Regions from separate parts of the Psychrobacillus sp. NPDC093180 genome, predicted to be linked through region 1. Evidence: a T-box and tRNA genes for the amino acid it is inferred to sense, from the RefSeq annotation. Region 1 holds a T-box; the other holds one or more tRNA genes.
What was found. A T-box is a leader RNA that pairs with one kind of tRNA and senses whether it is charged. The one in region 1 lies ahead of argS (arginine--tRNA ligase), so its partner is inferred to be a tRNA-Arg.

Region 1 (8,299 bases):
ATCGTAAACATCGTTTCAATGATAACTGTACCTCCAAGTAAGCCTGCGACCATTGCGCCAATTACCGTCGTCGTCGGAATGAGTGCATTGGAAAAAACATGCTTCATCAACACGATGCTTTCTTTCACGCCTTTTGCACGAGCAGTTCTAATATAATCCTGGTTTACCGATTCAAGCATGCCGTCTCTAAGCATCCTTGCAACTAAACCAATTTCAACAGCAGCCAGTACAAATGAAGGTAATATCAAATGATACAACCACTGAAAAATTCCGTCTGCCATCGGGATATAACCTGCTACAGGGAACAACGGAATAGAAACCGCAAACCCAAGTACTAATAGCATCGCAAACCAAAACTCTGGAATAGAAACCCCTAGAAGAGAGATAGATATAAATAATGGATCTATTAATGTATTTCGTTTCCAAACAGCGGCTATAGCGATTGGAATCGAGATTACTAAGATCATAATTATAGATACAATCGTAATACTAAAAGTTGGACCAAGACGTCCTAAAATAATATCTAACACAGGTTCAGACGAATAAACAGATTGACCAAAGTCACCTGTCACAATATCCTTAACCCAGTTAACATATTGCATAACTACTGGTTGATCCAATCCTAATTGCTCTTCCAGTTGCTTAATACTTTCTTCTGAAGCATCTTCCCCTAAAATAAGATGGGCTGGATTTCCTGGTGTCAAATGAATAATCATAAACACAATAATACTCACGATGAACATTACTGGTATTAATGAAAACAATCTTCTAATCGTGTATTGTAGCAATTCCCTCTCACCTCACAAGCAACTTTTTTATAAAAGCAATAAAGGAAAGCTTGTCAGAAATAGTACCCAACAAGCTTATCCTTTCAACTAAACTATTCAGCTTTCCAAGTATTCCAGAATCGTTGACCTAACCAGTTTTCATAGTTTTTAATTTTATTTGTTTTAATGTCTAGTGTAGTTAGATTCGCAATTTTAATAAATGGAAGCTCATCGTTGACCGTTTGGTTCATTTCAGTAAGGATTTCTTTTTGTTGTTCTCCTGTCTCAGCTTCTCCCCACTGAGCAATTAAGTCAGACCAACGTGGACTTTCATACCAACCACTACTTTGTATATTTGGTACAAGCATTCCTAATTCGTTTGGAGAGAAACGAGTAGACCATCCGATAACTACTAAATCCCAGTTTGCAGGATCGCCCCATTTTTCAAGATACGTTGCCCATTCATAAGAAATAAGCTCTACTTTGAAACCAACCTCTTCTAGTTGCTGTTTAGCAACTTGTGCGATTTTATTGTATTCTTCCGAGTTGCTAGAATACACTACTTTTAATGTTTCACCATTGTAGCTCGATTCCTCTAACAGTTTTTTCGCAAGCTCTTTGTCATATGCCAAGTAGTCATCCGAACCTTTATCTGAATATAGTTCTACTTGTTCAGGAACGAAAAGCGCGCCATCTAATTGATAAAACTCTTCAGAGCCATATGTTGCTTCTGCAATAACTTTTTTATCTAAAGCATGATTTAAAGCTTGGCGTACTTTAATATCGTTAAAAGGAGCTTCTGATTTATCTGGTGTAATGGTCGAATAGCCATTCATATAAGTTACAGGATCAACATTCGGTGTACTTGCAACTACCTCATTTAAATCTGTAGGAATGGATTGGCCATAATCATACAAACCAGTTTTCAATCCATTTAGTATTACTTGCGGATCTTTTACAATCATAAATTTAATTTCATTGAAATAAGCGGTTTTCTTGCCTGTTAGTCCGCCCCAGTCTTCCTCTTCACGTGCTGAGTAATCAGCAAATTTTTTCACAACGATTTCTTGACCTCTATCCCACTTCTCAAATGCGTATGGACCAGTTCCTATTAAATGCTCTGGTTTCAAGGGTTGCTCACCAGCCGCTTCCGCAACTTTAGCTGGAATAATCATAAGTGCAGATTTTGGTGCAGCAAAATCTGCTAGTAAAGAGTTATATGGTTCTAAAAGCTTTACTTGGACTTCATTTTCTGAAGTGGCAGTAACCGACTCGATGTGAGTAAACGTTGTTTTACCAACTGACGATATTTTCCCCCAACGGTCAATAGAAGCAACTACATCTTCTGCAGTAAGTACTGACCCATCGTGGAATTTAACACCTTCACGTACTTTTATCGTATAAAGCGTTCTGTCTTCATTCACCTCATAGCTCTCTGCTAACATTGGTTGGATAGCAAAATCGTTATCCAATGCAAATAGCATCTCGAAAATATGCCATGCTACGTCTCTTGTTGGTGATGCTCCAGTATAACTCCAATCGAGTGTATCCGGATCTGATGCATACGCAACTTTTAGCGTTTCACTTACTACTGGTTCTCCTGCATCCTCTTCTTCATTACCCGTTTTACTTGTATTAGCCTCATTATTAGAGCATGCCGCTAATCCTATTATTAATAGTATTCCTACAATTGCCATCATCCATTTATTTCTCTTAATAGATTGCATGATTATCCTCCTTGCAATATGTTTTATCGTTGGTAGCTTTATTTACTCTGAATTTTTATTCAGATAATTTAATCCCTACAAAACCGATAAGAATATAATGCACTAAACCGATAGAATATTCAATACATAAATAAATAATCATAATATTCTGTTTTCCTTGACTGTATTTTCATATCCACATACATAAAAACGTTTAGCTGGTGTGATTTACTCACACCCTCTAAACGTTTTTATGATTATTTTTTACTGATTGTGTCCATCTACATATTTTCCGTAATCAGGCATAGCGATTTTTTCAAAATCTGTTACCAATAGTCGTAGGTTACTCGTTAACAAATCACCTGACATCGGTAATCCATGACCAGTAACCGCGTTTTTTGGATTTAATTCTGCTAATTTTTCCACCGACTCTCTAGCTGCTACCCAATCGGTAGTAAGGTATCTCGGTGGACCACTAATTTCCTGCTCCTGTGTTAGCACTTTATATAAGTATTCTTGTTTCACCGTGACAAACGCATCACCAGCTATTAATAGTCCATCTTTTTCTCTATAAAAAGAGACATGTCCTGGGGAATGACCAGGGGTATGAATCCATCTAAAATCAGGCATATATGGTACGGTTCCATCCGAAGGCAACTCTTTTATGTTATTGCCTAAATTTATTGGATCAATAGGAAACATAGGGGACATTTTAGCTACCATACCACCTTCTACAGTAGGGTCTGGCTTAGGATAACTTTCTTTTCCCGTTAAGAAAGGCAACTCTAATGAATGTGCATAAACTGGAACTTCCCACTTGTTCACTAACTCAATGATGCCACCTACATGATCAAAATGTCCGTGAGTTAAAATGATAGCACTTGGTTTACTACCTGTTCCAAAACGTTTCTCAACTGCAGAAATAATATCATTTGCAGAGTGTGGCATACCTGCATCTACCAGCACAAACTCATTAGAATCAGGCTTTCCGACTAAACAAATATTGACGATTTGTACTGTATGACAATAGATATCCGGCAGAACTTCTATCCCTATTCCGCTTGCAATCGATGTTGCTGGAATAAATTTATAATCATCCCCATATGAAATATTAGAATCCATAAGTACCCTCTTTTCATTTTTATCATTGTTAGCTTTTCCCTTCTAAGTGAATCTATACCCTAATGCCTTTTTTCAAAACAATTTGACTTTTCTTCTTTCCTTTGGTAATTTTAAATACAATATCTGAGAAAAAGAGAGTAACAATTTCCGATTAAGTAGCGAGCTAGGGATGGTGAAAGCCTAGTTAAGAAGAGTTGTGAACCGCACTTTGGAGATGCTTTTTAGAAAAGCCGGAGACTCACCGTTATAGAGAAAGTGGCCAAAATAGGCAAATTGAGTGGTACCGCGGAAGTTAAGCTTTCGTCTCATTATTATGATGAGATGAAGGCTTTTTTTAGTTTAGGAGGAATTCAATTGAAAAAAGAAATAGTAAGCATTCTTCAGCGTTTTACAACAGAAACAATTGATGACAGTATGATTGAAATCCCTGTATATGCTCATTTAGGGGACTATGCATTGCCTTGTTTTCCTTTTGCTAAAAAGCTTAGACAATCTCCTATCCTGATTGCGCAGGAGCTTGCAGCGAATATTCAGGATGAAAGCATCGAAAAAATCGAAGCAGTAAATGGGTATGTAAATATATTCATGAAAAGAGCGACATTTGGTCATTCGATATTAACCAACATTCTCAATCAAGGAAAACAATATGGAACTTCCCATATAGGTGCTGGAGGAATTGTCTCAATTGATATGTCCTCCCCTAATATTGCAAAACCATTTTCTATGGGGCATTTAAGATCTACGGTTATTGGAAATTCCATTGCGTTATTACATGAAAAAAGTGGCTATCAACCTGTTAAAATCAATCATCTTGGCGATTGGGGTACCCAATTTGGGAAGCTTTTAGTAGCTTATCGATTATGGGGAAGTGAAAAGAAAGTACAAGAAGCTCCGATCAAAACGCTATTGGCTCTTTATGTTCGCTTTCATGAAAAAGCTAAAATAGATGACTCCTTAAATGACAAAGGAAGAGCAGCATTTAAATCGTTAGAAGATGGTGATACAGAAGCATTAGCACTTTGGGATTGGTTTCGTACCGAATCATTGAAAGAATTTCAAAAAATATATGACTTACTTGGCGTATCCTTTGATTCTTTCCAAGGGGAAGCTTATTACAATGATAAAATGGAACCTATTGTTGAAGAGCTACACGAAAAGAATCTGTTAGTGGAATCAGATGGTGCACTAGTAGTAGATGTTGGAGAACATTTACCCCCATGCCTTATCAAGAAATCCGATGGCGCTACTTTATATGCGACAAGGGATATTACTGCTGCTATTCACCGGAAGCATACTTATAACTTCTTCAAGTCATTGTACGTAGTAGGAAATGAACAAAGCTTACACTTCGCACAACTAAAAATTGTATTAAACAAAATGGGCTATCCATGGTCAGATGCTATTCAACATATCCCTTTTGGTCTAATCCTAAAGGACGGAAAAAAATTATCGACGCGCAAAGGAAAAATTATTCTATTAGAAGAAGTGTTGAGTGAAGCCATTCTCTTGGCTGAAAAAACAATCGAAGAAAAAAAACCTTCATTAATCAATAAAAAAGAAGTGGCAAAAGCAGTAGGCGTCGGTGCCGTCATTTTCAGTGATTTAAAACAACACCGAAAGCATGATATCGAATTTGATTTAAAGAAAATGCTACAAACAGAAGGTGAAACTGGACCTTATGTTCAATACACCTATGCAAGAGCGTGTTCCATTTTAAGAAAAGCATCTGCTCCAAACACTTTTGAAATAACGGATGTAAATGATTACGAGTGGGAAGTCATTAAGTCCCTCCAGCAGTTCCCATCGGTTATTTTACGAGCTACAGATGAATACGATCCATCCTTACTGGCAAAGTATGCAGTGCATTTGGCACAATCCTTTAATTCTTTTTATGGTAATGTGCAAATCATGACCGATACCAAGCATTTATCGTATCGCATCGGGCTCGTTCAATCTGTTGTAATTGTATTAGAAGAATCATTAAGACTACTTGGTATAAAAGCCCCTGCGGAAATGTAATATACCCAAAAACTACTGTCGAAAGTCCAATTCCCCTATTCTTTTTTGAATAAGTTAATCAATAGGGGAGGTGAAATTAATTGGATAATAATCAGCCATGTAGTAAATGTGGTAAAGTTCATACTAATAGAGGCAGAAGAGGTCCAATGGGTCCAGAAGGTCCTCGAGGAATCCAAGGACCTTCTGGTGAACGAGGTGAAAGAGGGCCACGTGGATTTATGGGATTGGAAGGTCCTATAGGGAAAACAGGTGTTCAAGGACCACCAGGTGGAATTGCTGAATTTGCTTACATTTATAACATTGGTGAACAACGTATTCATCAGGAAGAGGATATTTCCTTCGATTCAAATGGCCTTTTAACACAAGGGATTTCACATAATGCTGGAGAGTCTAAAATTAAAATTAAGTATGGTGGTATATACGAAATTATCTACCACGTTACTGGCAAACAATCGAATCAGTTAACGTTATTTGCTAACGGAATCGAAGCAACCAATACGACCTTTGGTACAGAGGACGGAAATGCCCCCAATATAGGTATCCAAATCCTCCAATTAGAGGATAACACGGAGCTAACCCTTAGAAATCATACATCTACTCCTAGCCATCTCGACTTACCGGGAAACGCGGGAGGCACCCAAAATAACGTCAACGCAGCATTGACGATTAAAAAGCTTTCTACTAAGTAATATTATAGAATAATTCAAACAAAAAACATCTTGCCCTTTCTTTCATTCGGCAAGATGTTTTCAATAGAAATCATCATTATTTATTTTTATAAAAGTTGTCAGGAATTGCTCCAAAGTTTCTTTTATGATAAAGTAACGGTTTTTTATCTTCATTATGAATATGGATAACTTCCCCAATAAAAATGATGTGGTCTCCGGCATCAATTTGCTGCGCAGTTTTGCATTCCAATTGGGCAAGTGATCCAGACAACACAGGCAAGTGTCTAGCCGATTCCTCCCACTCGCATTGACTAAAACGATTTTCTACCTTTGAAGCAAATAAACTACAAATATCCGCTTGATCGTCAGCCAAAATATTTACCGTAAATTTTTCCGCTTCTATAAATACAGGATAGGAGCCCGACTTTTTATCAATGGACCATAATATAAGTAAAGGATCTAGAGAAACAGAAGCGAATGAATTGACCGTTAACCCTACTGGATTATTTGCCTGATCAAAAGTGGTCACTACTGTTACGCCAGTCGGATAATTTCCTAAAGCTTTTTTGAATTCATCTTGTGCAGATCCTACATTTACATTTACACTTACCATTAAATACACTCCCATTCTTGTTTACTTTATAATCACAACACGATGTTCCACCGGTTCTATTAGTTTTTCTTTCGGGGATGAAATAGGATTGCCAAATGGTAGCTCGGCAATAAGTTCCCATTTTTCTTGTATCCCCCAAGATTCTTTCACTTCTTTTGATAGTGTTGGATAGATGTGTTGCAAGCTCGCTCCAAATCCTTCTTGTTCAAGTGCCGTCCAAACTAGATACTGTAGCATGCCAGATGCTTGGTGAGACCAAACAGGAAAGTGATCCCCTACACTTGCAAACTTCTTTTGGAATGATTCGACAACGGAATAATCCTCAAAGAACAGCACTGTACCATAGCCGCTAGCAAAACCTTCGAATCGACTTTGTGTAGAAGCAATCTTTTCCTCAGCAAGCCCTTCCTTTACTGATTCAAATGCTAGTTTCCAAAACTTTATATGCTGATCACCCAATAGCACAACAACCCTTCCTGTTTGGGAATTGAATGCAGTAGGTGTGTGCTTTACTACTAAACTTATAATATCTTGGATTCTTTCATCTGAAATTATTTTTTCATCATTAATACCATATATTGAGCGTCTACTTTGAACAGCAGAATAAAAACTTTTGGTCATTTGGAATACGCCCCTTTCTTTCCTCATAATTCTAGTCGGAAGCATTTCACATGCACATCCGCGTTTTGAAATTCTTTGGTTTCGTCTCGCTTAAATCCAAGATGTTCATACAATCGAATCGCTTGAGTCATGTTCTCACCTGAATGTAAATATAAAAAGCTAGCCCCTTTTTCCTTCGCATAGCTGGCACTTCCCTTTAACAAAGCCTTCGCAATTCCTTTCCCTCTTGCTTTTGGACTAACCGCAAGCAACCTTACAATTGGATCTACTATGCCCAGCTCCGGCCTTTGATAAGCTGCTTCTGAGTTTGTGAATAATTGTAATGTCCCTAAGAACTCCTCTTCATTTTTTGCGACCAATACTCGATCTATAGAAGGATTATCTAGTGAACGTTTAATACTTTCCAAATACGCGTGCCAAACAGCTGTACTAAAATCACTTTCATATTGTCCATAACTTTCTACTAGCAATTCCACTACTGCCTCTTTGTCGGCTTCCTTCAATGTATCAATCGTAATTACACTTGCCATACAATTCCTCCTAAAATGAGACTCTAAAAACTAAATGTCCAATCGATAGCATTTCACTACAAAATTCAATTTATTAAACTCTTTCGATCTGTCTCGTTTAAAACCGAGATATTCATATAAACGGATTGCTTTAGACATTTTATCGCTTGTATGTAAATAGATATGATTAGCACCAATTCCGCGTGCATATTTGATGCTCTCTTTCATCAATGCTTGTGCAATACCCTTCCCTCTTGCCGCCGGGCTAACAGCT
Region 2 (8,299 bases), on a different contig from region 1:
CTGCAGCCAATCAAATAGTGACTCTTCATGCACAATTTGAAGATCAAAAAATTGTAAGTGGAGAATCTAAAATTCCATCATATGGAAAGAGAATAGAGAAGGTCTTTATTTCGCCATCTGATGTGAAACCGTTACCAGAAACAATTAATACAATACGGGAAGCCGATATTATCGCAATTGGACCTGGAAGTCTATATACTAGTATTTTACCGAATTTATTGGTGGAAGGTATAAAAGAGGCAATTATCTGTTCAAAAGCGAAGAAGGTTTATATTTGTAATTTAATGACACAGGCCGGGGAAACGAGTGACTATACTGCATTTGATCATGTTCATGCTTTAATAGATCATGTTGGTGAGAATTTCTTAGATGTGGTTTTAATAAGTAATGAAGAGATCCCTGAAAATGTACAATATTTATACAAGCAGGAAAAAGCATCACCTGTCAAAATAGATATAGAGCAACTAGAAACATTAAACTTAGAAGTTGTGAAAAAAGACATTTCCATCGTCCATAGTGGCGCAGTGCGTCATGATGCGATGAAAGTAGCGAAATGGCTAGTAGAATATGCGTAAATGATTATAGTTGAATTCTCAACAAGTGAAAGTAATCATTAGCAAGAAAGGGGGAAACGGATTATGTCGTTTGCTTCTGAAACAAAAAAAGAAATGACGCAGGAAGAGTCCAAACCATGTTGTGCAAAAGCTGAACTATCCGCACTTATTCGAATGAACGGATCGCTTTCATTTAGCAATAAATCGCTTAGTTTAGATGTACAAACTGAAAATGCAGCAATTGCTAGAAGGTTATACACACTGATAAAATCGTTATATCCATATCAAGTAGAGTTGCTTGTTCGAAAAAAAATGAGATTGAAAAAAAATAATGTGTATATTTGTCGTATCCGAGATGGAGCGAAAGAGTTATTAGAGGATTTACAAATATTGAAGGACCATTTTCAATTTGAATATTCTATTTCAAAAGAGTTAGTGAAAAAGAATTGCTGTAAGCGCGCTTATTTAAGAGGTGCGTTTTTAGCTGGAGGTTCTGTTAATAATCCGGAAACGTCTTCATATCATTTAGAAATTTATTCGTTATACAAAACGCATAGTGACGCACTAGTAGATTTGATGAATGGATTTGAGTTGAATGCGAAAACGATTGAACGGAAAAAAGGCTTCGTTGCATATTTAAAGGAAGCAGAAAAAATTTCTGATTTCTTAAGCATCGCAGGAGCCCACAGTGCCTTATTGAAATTTGAGGATGTCCGCATTATCAGAGATATGCGAAATAGCGTAAATCGTTTAGTTAACTGTGAAACGGCTAATCTAAACAAGACAATTAGTGCAGCTATTCGCCAAGTAGAGAATATCCGTTATATAGAAAGTTCGATCGGTCTCGATCAATTACCAGACAAACTTCGGGAAATTGCACGTTTACGTGTTGAATATCAAGATGTAACATTAAAAGAATTAGGGGAAATGGTTTCCACTGGAAATGTTAGTAAATCCGGTATTAACCATCGATTACGAAAAATAGATGAAATCGCAGATGCACTTCGTAGAGGCGAAACAATTTAGTGAAATGGAGCGTATATTGATGACAGAAAAACAAGTCGAAGTGAAATTACCCTCGGGATTACAAGCAAGACAAGCAGCGTTATTTGTACAAGAGGCAAATCGTTATATTGCAGATGTATACTTAGAAAAAGATGAGAAAAAAGTAAACGCTAAAAGTATCATGGGAATCATGAGCTTAGCAATAAGCAAAGGAATAACGGTAAACTTAAGCGCAGAAGGCTCAGACGAGGATGAAGCGGTAGAAACATTAGCAAAATTTATCGCCAATGAAGAATAAAAACAAAGGGCTGTCCCATTCGGTCAAGTTGGACTCGGGGATGGCTTTTTTTGTGGCTTGGCTACCAATACGTTGCGCATTTGAAGGGGAATGTTGCGCGTATGTGCTATAACGTTGCGAGTAGCGATAATAACGTTGCGTGTTCGAAGAGGAACATTGCGCAAATGGACTTCAACGTTGCGCGTATTTAAATTATGCTTTTCCACATAAGAGGCTTTAAGTCTCACCCAATAAAAAATACCCAAGGAAAGTAAAATTCCCTTGGGTACAATTTTCATTATGATTTTTTCATTTCGCTGCGTTCGATGATGTGGTCGATTAAACCATATTCTTTTGCACGTTCAGCAGTCATGAAGTTATCGCGATCTGTGTCTCTTGCAATTATTTCGATAGGTTGACCTGTGCGCTCCGAAATAATTTTATTCAATTTATCGCGTAAGAATAAAATACGTTTTGCAGCAATTTCGATTTCTGTTGCTTGCCCTTGAGCTCCACCAAGTGGTTGGTGAATCATTACTTCAGCATTTGGAAGCGCATAGCGTTTTCCAGGTGTTCCAGCTGTAAGAAGGAATGCTCCCATAGAAGCAGCCATACCAATACAAATTGTTTGTACATCTGGTTTGATGAACTGCATTGTATCGTAGATTGCCATACCAGCTGTAATGCTACCGCCTGGGCTGTTAATGTAGATAGAAATATCTTTATCTGGATCTTCTGCTTCTAGAAATAGAAGCTGTGCAACGATTGAGTTAGCTACATTGTCATCAATGCCACTTCCAAGCATAATAATTCGGTCTTTTAATAATCGTGAATAAATATCATACGCACGTTCTCCACGATTTGTTTGTTCGATTACTGTAGGAATTAAATTCATCCTGATTGCCTCCTTCAAAGGTGGTATTGTCTATTTTGATTACTGAAAAGTATATCTCAGCTGTAACTTTATCATACACATTAAGGTCAAGGAAGGTCAAATATTAAGCATTAAAAAGTTAAGTTGAAATATTTATAAATCATTTGTATAATAGATTAGTCGCTTGCCTCCGTAGTTTAATGGATATGACGTAAGATTCCGGTTCTTGAGATGGGGGTTCGATTCCCTCCGGGGGCGTTTTATCAATTTTATAAAATGCAATACAGAAACACTTGAAGTATGATTTCCATGCTTCAGGTGTTTTTTTCTATTCATTTTTCTTACGGCGATCATAAGAGACCGCATAGGCATCATGACGAAAGTGAAGAATAGGATCTGCAGTGAGCTCGATTCCTTCTGTCACTATAGTCGGATCAAACAAAATGGGCTCATTCGGAAACAGAGCTTTGTTTAATGTTAATTGACCAACTATTATTTGTTGCCTGTCTTCTGGCCAATCAACTGTTGGGTCATCCGTAGCATCATCCTCTGTGCCTAAACGAATGACTAAGTTAAAAGAGATTGGTCCATTTTTAAATTTCTCGTGAAGATCTTCCTCGAGATAATCGGGAGATGTTATTTTTGCTGCTGGTTTCTCCAGCCAAGCTTCTTTTTCTTGTACAGGCTGCCATTCATATTTTATCGCTTGGCGTTTTCCATCTTGATTGACAAAATAGAATGCGTGTATTGGGTAATAGTGGAGCAACGCATAGCTTATGGGTGGCTGTTTAAATTGTTCTTGCAGAGCAAGCAAGATATTTTTTCTCTCTGGGTACTTTTTTATAATATTCAGCACACCTATTCCTAAATCCACTTTGTCCAATCCGGTTTTAGTTGCCGTTAAAATTTTCAACATATCTATAAAGGTTTTTGGATCTTTTGTTATGAAAATAGGTATGGTGGTGCTAATTAGATGACTTGCAGTTCCATCTGGTAAATGAAATTGCACAGACATACCTTTAAAAGGTGAAAGAAAATCGGATGCTGTCGGGTTTGGTGGACTGTTCGAAAACCGGACAGTTGGATACGGCTTCTTTTTGCAAATGTGCAGCCGTTGTATAGGCTATGGCATTCCCATTAGGTGTAAACGTTGCCTCGAAAAACAACCCTTTCGCATGTGCGCGACGTGCTCCCGGAAACCTTCCTTGAATCTTTTCCAGTGTATCGATTACATCTTTTGGCATGGAATCATTCGGATTGTTAATACTATTCATGTGAATCACCTCCGATTATTGATCGGTCTATTCATCCTTACCCTAAATTTTTTATATTAATCAAAAGAAATGAACAAGTTAAGGTATGTTTCGCAATAGCTTTTTAAAGGTAAATGAATATTAAACTTAAGTTAGAGGTGAATAGAATGAAAAAATTATTAGGACCGCTTGTCATCATTATCGTGATTATAGCGATCATTGCAGTGGTTTTATTCTCAAGTAAAAACAGCTTTGTAGATGCTGAAGAAGATGTGAATAAAGCATACGCACAAGTAGAAAATCAGCTGCAACGTCGTTTGGATTTAATTCCAAACCTAGTGAATACAGTGAAAGGCTTTGCTTCTCATGAAAAAGAAGTACTCAGCAATATCGCAGATGCTCGTTCGAAATTAGCAGGTGCGTCTACTCCAGAAGATCAAGCAGCTGCCAATGACCAATTATCTGGCGCTTTAAGCAGATTATTAGTAGTGGTAGAAAATTATCCAGAGTTAAAAGCGGATGCAAACTTCCGTCAATTAATGGATGAGCTTGCGGGAACAGAAAATCGATTGTCTGTAGCAAGGCAAGACTATAATGCTGTAGTATCGGATTACAATAAGAAAGTAAAACGTATGCCTGGAAGTATTGTAGCTTCTATTTTTGGCTTTGATGAAAAGGAATATTTTAAAGCAGATGCAGCTGCACAGGATGCTCCAGTAGTGGACTTTGAAGGAGATGGAGAATAATGAAAAAAGTTGCGCGTCTGCTCCTAGCTGCGCTACTTTTATTTCTTTTCGTTCCAATCGTAGCTGTAGCAGCAACGGATATACCTAAGCCGATACCTGGAGAGTCCTATGTACAGGATTATGAAGGCTTTTTATCAGAGACGACTAAGCAGGAAGTAGAAGCGCTTGGGTTGAAATTAGATAAGGCGACAGGCTCACAAATTGTCGTTATGATTATCAACTCTTTAAATGGGCAAGATGTCAATCAGTTTAGCGTGGATGTTATCCGAGAGTTTGGGATAGGAGATCCTGAAAAGAATAATGGTGTGTTACTTGTAATTGAAACAGATCCAACAAAGAAAGGGAATCGAGATGTTTATATTACTGTAGGTCAGGGACTCGAAGGAGCTTTACCTGATGGAAAAATTGGAAGAATTTTAGATGACTATACGAAACCCTTTCTAAACGAGGGAGCTGTTGATGATGCAGTTCTTTCCACATACCAAGTTTTATACAATGAAGTTGCAACAGAATACGGTTGGGACGGGGAGCTAGAAGATCCGAAAGATCCAGCAGCTTCCGGTGGAGGCTTTTCGTTTTCCACAATTATTATCGTTATCTTCGTGATTTATATGATTATCACCATTATGTCTGGTGGTCGCGGAGGCGGTGGTGGAAGACCTGGCTCCGGTGGTAGACGCTCTACACGCATGTTTGGGCCAGGAAGCTTCGGAGGAGGCTTTGGCGGGTTCGGAGGCTCTGGAGGAAGAAGTTCAGGCGGAGGTTTCGGCGGCTTCGGTGGTGGTAGCTCCGGAGGTGGTGGAGCAGGTCGCAAATGGTAAATCATGAATAAAAAGCCCTTTTGGGGGCTTTTTTTCGTGTAGTTATATGTTTGATTTGCCATTCCTGATAAAATAATCTGGATGAGAGGAATGGGGGATTTGGGATTGAAACTTGTAGAGATTAATAAAGATAATTGGTTAAGAACCGTTCTTTTAACGACGAACGAGAACGGAAAAGCAACCGTAATAGAAAAATTTGTAGCCTCCAATGCGTTATCAATCGTGCAATCGATTTACGAAAATGGATGGATTGTTAAAGGCATTGAAGTAGATGACAAGGTAATTGGGTTTGCGATGTATGGGTTAGATGAGGATACGAAGAATTACTGGATCTGTCGCTTAATGATTGATCATACATGTCAGGGAAAAGGCTACGGCAGAGAGGCTATACAATTGATCTTGGACGAAATGAAACAGCTAGACGGCTGTGAAACAATTTATCTATCGACAGAACCAGATAATGAAGTTGCTATCAAGTTATACGAAAGCTACGGATTCCAAAAAACAGGCAACATGAATGAAGGGGAAGTAGAGTTTATTTTAAAATCAGCAAGTGTTCAACAAGAAAAAACCAACGATTAGTTGGTTTTTTGTTTATTCGTTATCGGCAAATTCATCTAGTCTTTGCTTGATCTCCTCATAAAAGAAAACTTTCGATTCAGTAGTAATGTCACCAGTAATTCCAAAGCTAAAGCCTGGAGAGAACGTGAAAACTCCATCCTCGTATAACGTAATAGTATATAATATTGTTTCTTTATCTACTGCATTAGTTAAGTGAATATGATAATTTTCTATTTCAGGAAGAGCTGCTGCCCTTTCCCCACTTTCTTTTTCTGATACTTCTTTAACAAAAAAATTCTCCATGATAGTCATGACAGAATTGATTTGGGATCTATCGGATGTACAACCTGACTTAAATTCTACTGTACCGTCTGGGTCGGGCATACTACCATTGAAGCAAAGGGTGTCAAAGGAAACATCAATCGATGGGGTTCGCACATCCTCTTTATTTTCAACATAAGCTTGAAAGTTTTCTATTTTTTCTCGAAGTTCTATACCACCGCCAGCTTTCACTCCATTATAGCCACCGATTTTTCCGGGCTCTGTTTTAGAAAAGATAAATTCTTCTCGCACTGTATGATAAATTTTCTGTCCTTTGTTATTTGTTAAGGAAACCTCTATGATGGGGCGATAGATATTTGGGTGATCTTTTTCCTGAGTAATTTTGACTTTCTCTAGCTGCATTTCTATGTCGTTATCTATTAGATAGTGATTATATTTGAATACTAAATTTGCCCGGATCGCATTTGTCAGCATATTCTCTGTAAAGTATTCACCAAAAGTGGCTGGATAATAATTCATGAAATCTTTGTATTCCTTTGATTCCAGTAGTTGATTGTAGTCCTCTTGATTTTGCGTTTCGGTTTCGCTTTGTAAGTCCATCCAATCGTTCAGTAACTGGGAAATTTCCATATTTGGACCGTTATATTCTCTTTCTAAAACTGCTTTTATTACCTCTTCATTGGAAAGAGGTTCTGCCGACTTCTCCGTCTCCGAGGGATTCAAAAAAGTAATGAAGAGAAAAGAGGCGATTGCTATAATTGCTAATGATATGAACGCTGGAAATATCGTGCGTTTTCTCTTTGTTTCTATTTTATCCTTCAAGGCAAGCCATGTATTTTGCTTTGCTTTATCTGAACGCTTTACCTCTTTCATTTCCTCAAAAAGCTTATCGAATTCTTTTGATGGTTCCATCTGCATGACCTCCTTCCTGGTGGAATTCCTTTTTTAGTGCCTCAAATGCTCGGGCCATTTTCATCTTTACTTTTGCCTCGGTCCAGCCAAGTATATAGGCTGTTTCTTGAATCGAACATTCTTGTACCTTGCGCAGCAGCAGGACTTCCTGATAGTCTTTTTTTAGCTTGCTTAAGGAATCATACATTTTCACAAGTTGCTCCTTTTGTTCCAACTGGTTCTCTGGCGTTAATGCATTTGTCTCCAAATCATGCGCTTTTTCAAAAGAGAAAAATTTGATAATTCTTTTCCTTCGAAAGTAGTCATAGGTCACATTACGTGCTATTTTTAATAGCCAAGTGGCAGTAGAAGCCTGTTTCTGAAAAGAAGCCATTCCTTTATATGCTCTATAAAAGGTTTCTTGCGTAAGATCCTCGGCACATTCTTTATGACGGACAAGAAAGTATATATAGCTGTAAACTCGATCGCTGTACTCTTTGTATAGCTGTTCCATTTCCATCTCTTGACCTCCCCTTACTGCTATAGACGAAGGAACGAATAAAAAGTATCGCTTTAATTGTAACCTTTTATTAAAATGGAATAAATGCTATTGGGGAGGATGTTATAAAATGATTGTCCATTTCTACACAAGACCAGGCTGTCATTTATGTGAGGATGCAAGAATAGTACTGAAACTAGTGCAAGAGGATGTACCGTTTGAAATAAAGGAGTATAACATCGAAGAAGATGATGCGCTTCATGAAAAATATATGCTGATGATTCCTGTCGTGGAATTTGAAAATGAAATAATTCAATATGGGCAAGTGGATTACCCAACTATTCTGGATGCATTACTTTAATAATGCACCAGATTTTTTTGTAGTTTTTGGGAATCGCAAGATAGGAGTATGGCATCGCAAGATACAACCTCCGAACCGCAAGATACCCCATTCGAATCGCAAGATACATGCTCAAAATCGCAAGATCCCCATTCAGCGGAGGATTTCCCTCAACAGGTAATGCACTATTATTGCA

Region 2: it encodes a tRNA-Arg, which carries the amino acid that the T-box ahead of argS (arginine--tRNA ligase) is inferred to sense. The anticodon was not compared.

What each region holds. Positions count from the first base shown of each region.
Region 1 covers NZ_JBIVOJ010000003.1:41,399-49,697, reverse strand. Annotated here, with positions in the region: gene ACIP9W_RS05720 (ABC transporter permease) at 1-788, opposite strand, end outside; gene ACIP9W_RS05715 (ABC transporter substrate-binding protein) at 881-2,494, opposite strand; gene ACIP9W_RS05710 (MBL fold metallo-hydrolase) at 2,738-3,595, opposite strand; T-box leader at 3,712-3,906, shown strand; gene argS (arginine--tRNA ligase) at 3,917-5,614, shown strand; gene ACIP9W_RS05700 (collagen-like triple helix repeat-containing protein) at 5,695-6,303, shown strand; gene ACIP9W_RS05695 (flavin reductase family protein) at 6,380-6,895, opposite strand; gene ACIP9W_RS05690 (nitroreductase family protein) at 6,917-7,516, opposite strand; gene ACIP9W_RS05685 (GNAT family N-acetyltransferase) at 7,540-8,046, opposite strand; gene ACIP9W_RS05680 (GNAT family N-acetyltransferase) at 8,077-8,299, opposite strand, start outside.
Region 2 covers NZ_JBIVOJ010000006.1:191,848-200,146, reverse strand. Annotated here, with positions in the region: gene ACIP9W_RS11025 (gluconeogenesis factor YvcK family protein) at 1-575, shown strand, start outside; gene whiA (DNA-binding protein WhiA) at 639-1,580, shown strand; gene ACIP9W_RS11015 (HPr family phosphocarrier protein) at 1,600-1,857, shown strand; gene clpP (ATP-dependent Clp endopeptidase proteolytic subunit ClpP) at 2,135-2,731, opposite strand; tRNA gene ACIP9W_RS11005 (tRNA-Arg) at 2,897-2,968, shown strand; gene ACIP9W_RS11000 (catalase) at 3,039-3,815, opposite strand; gene ACIP9W_RS10995 (hypothetical protein) at 3,730-3,984, opposite strand; gene ACIP9W_RS10990 (LemA family protein) at 4,131-4,709, shown strand; gene ACIP9W_RS10985 (TPM domain-containing protein) at 4,709-5,530, shown strand; gene ACIP9W_RS10980 (GNAT family N-acetyltransferase) at 5,636-6,112, shown strand; gene ACIP9W_RS10975 (hypothetical protein) at 6,125-7,285, opposite strand; gene ACIP9W_RS10970 (RNA polymerase sigma factor) at 7,260-7,784, opposite strand; gene ACIP9W_RS10965 (glutaredoxin family protein) at 7,894-8,124, shown strand.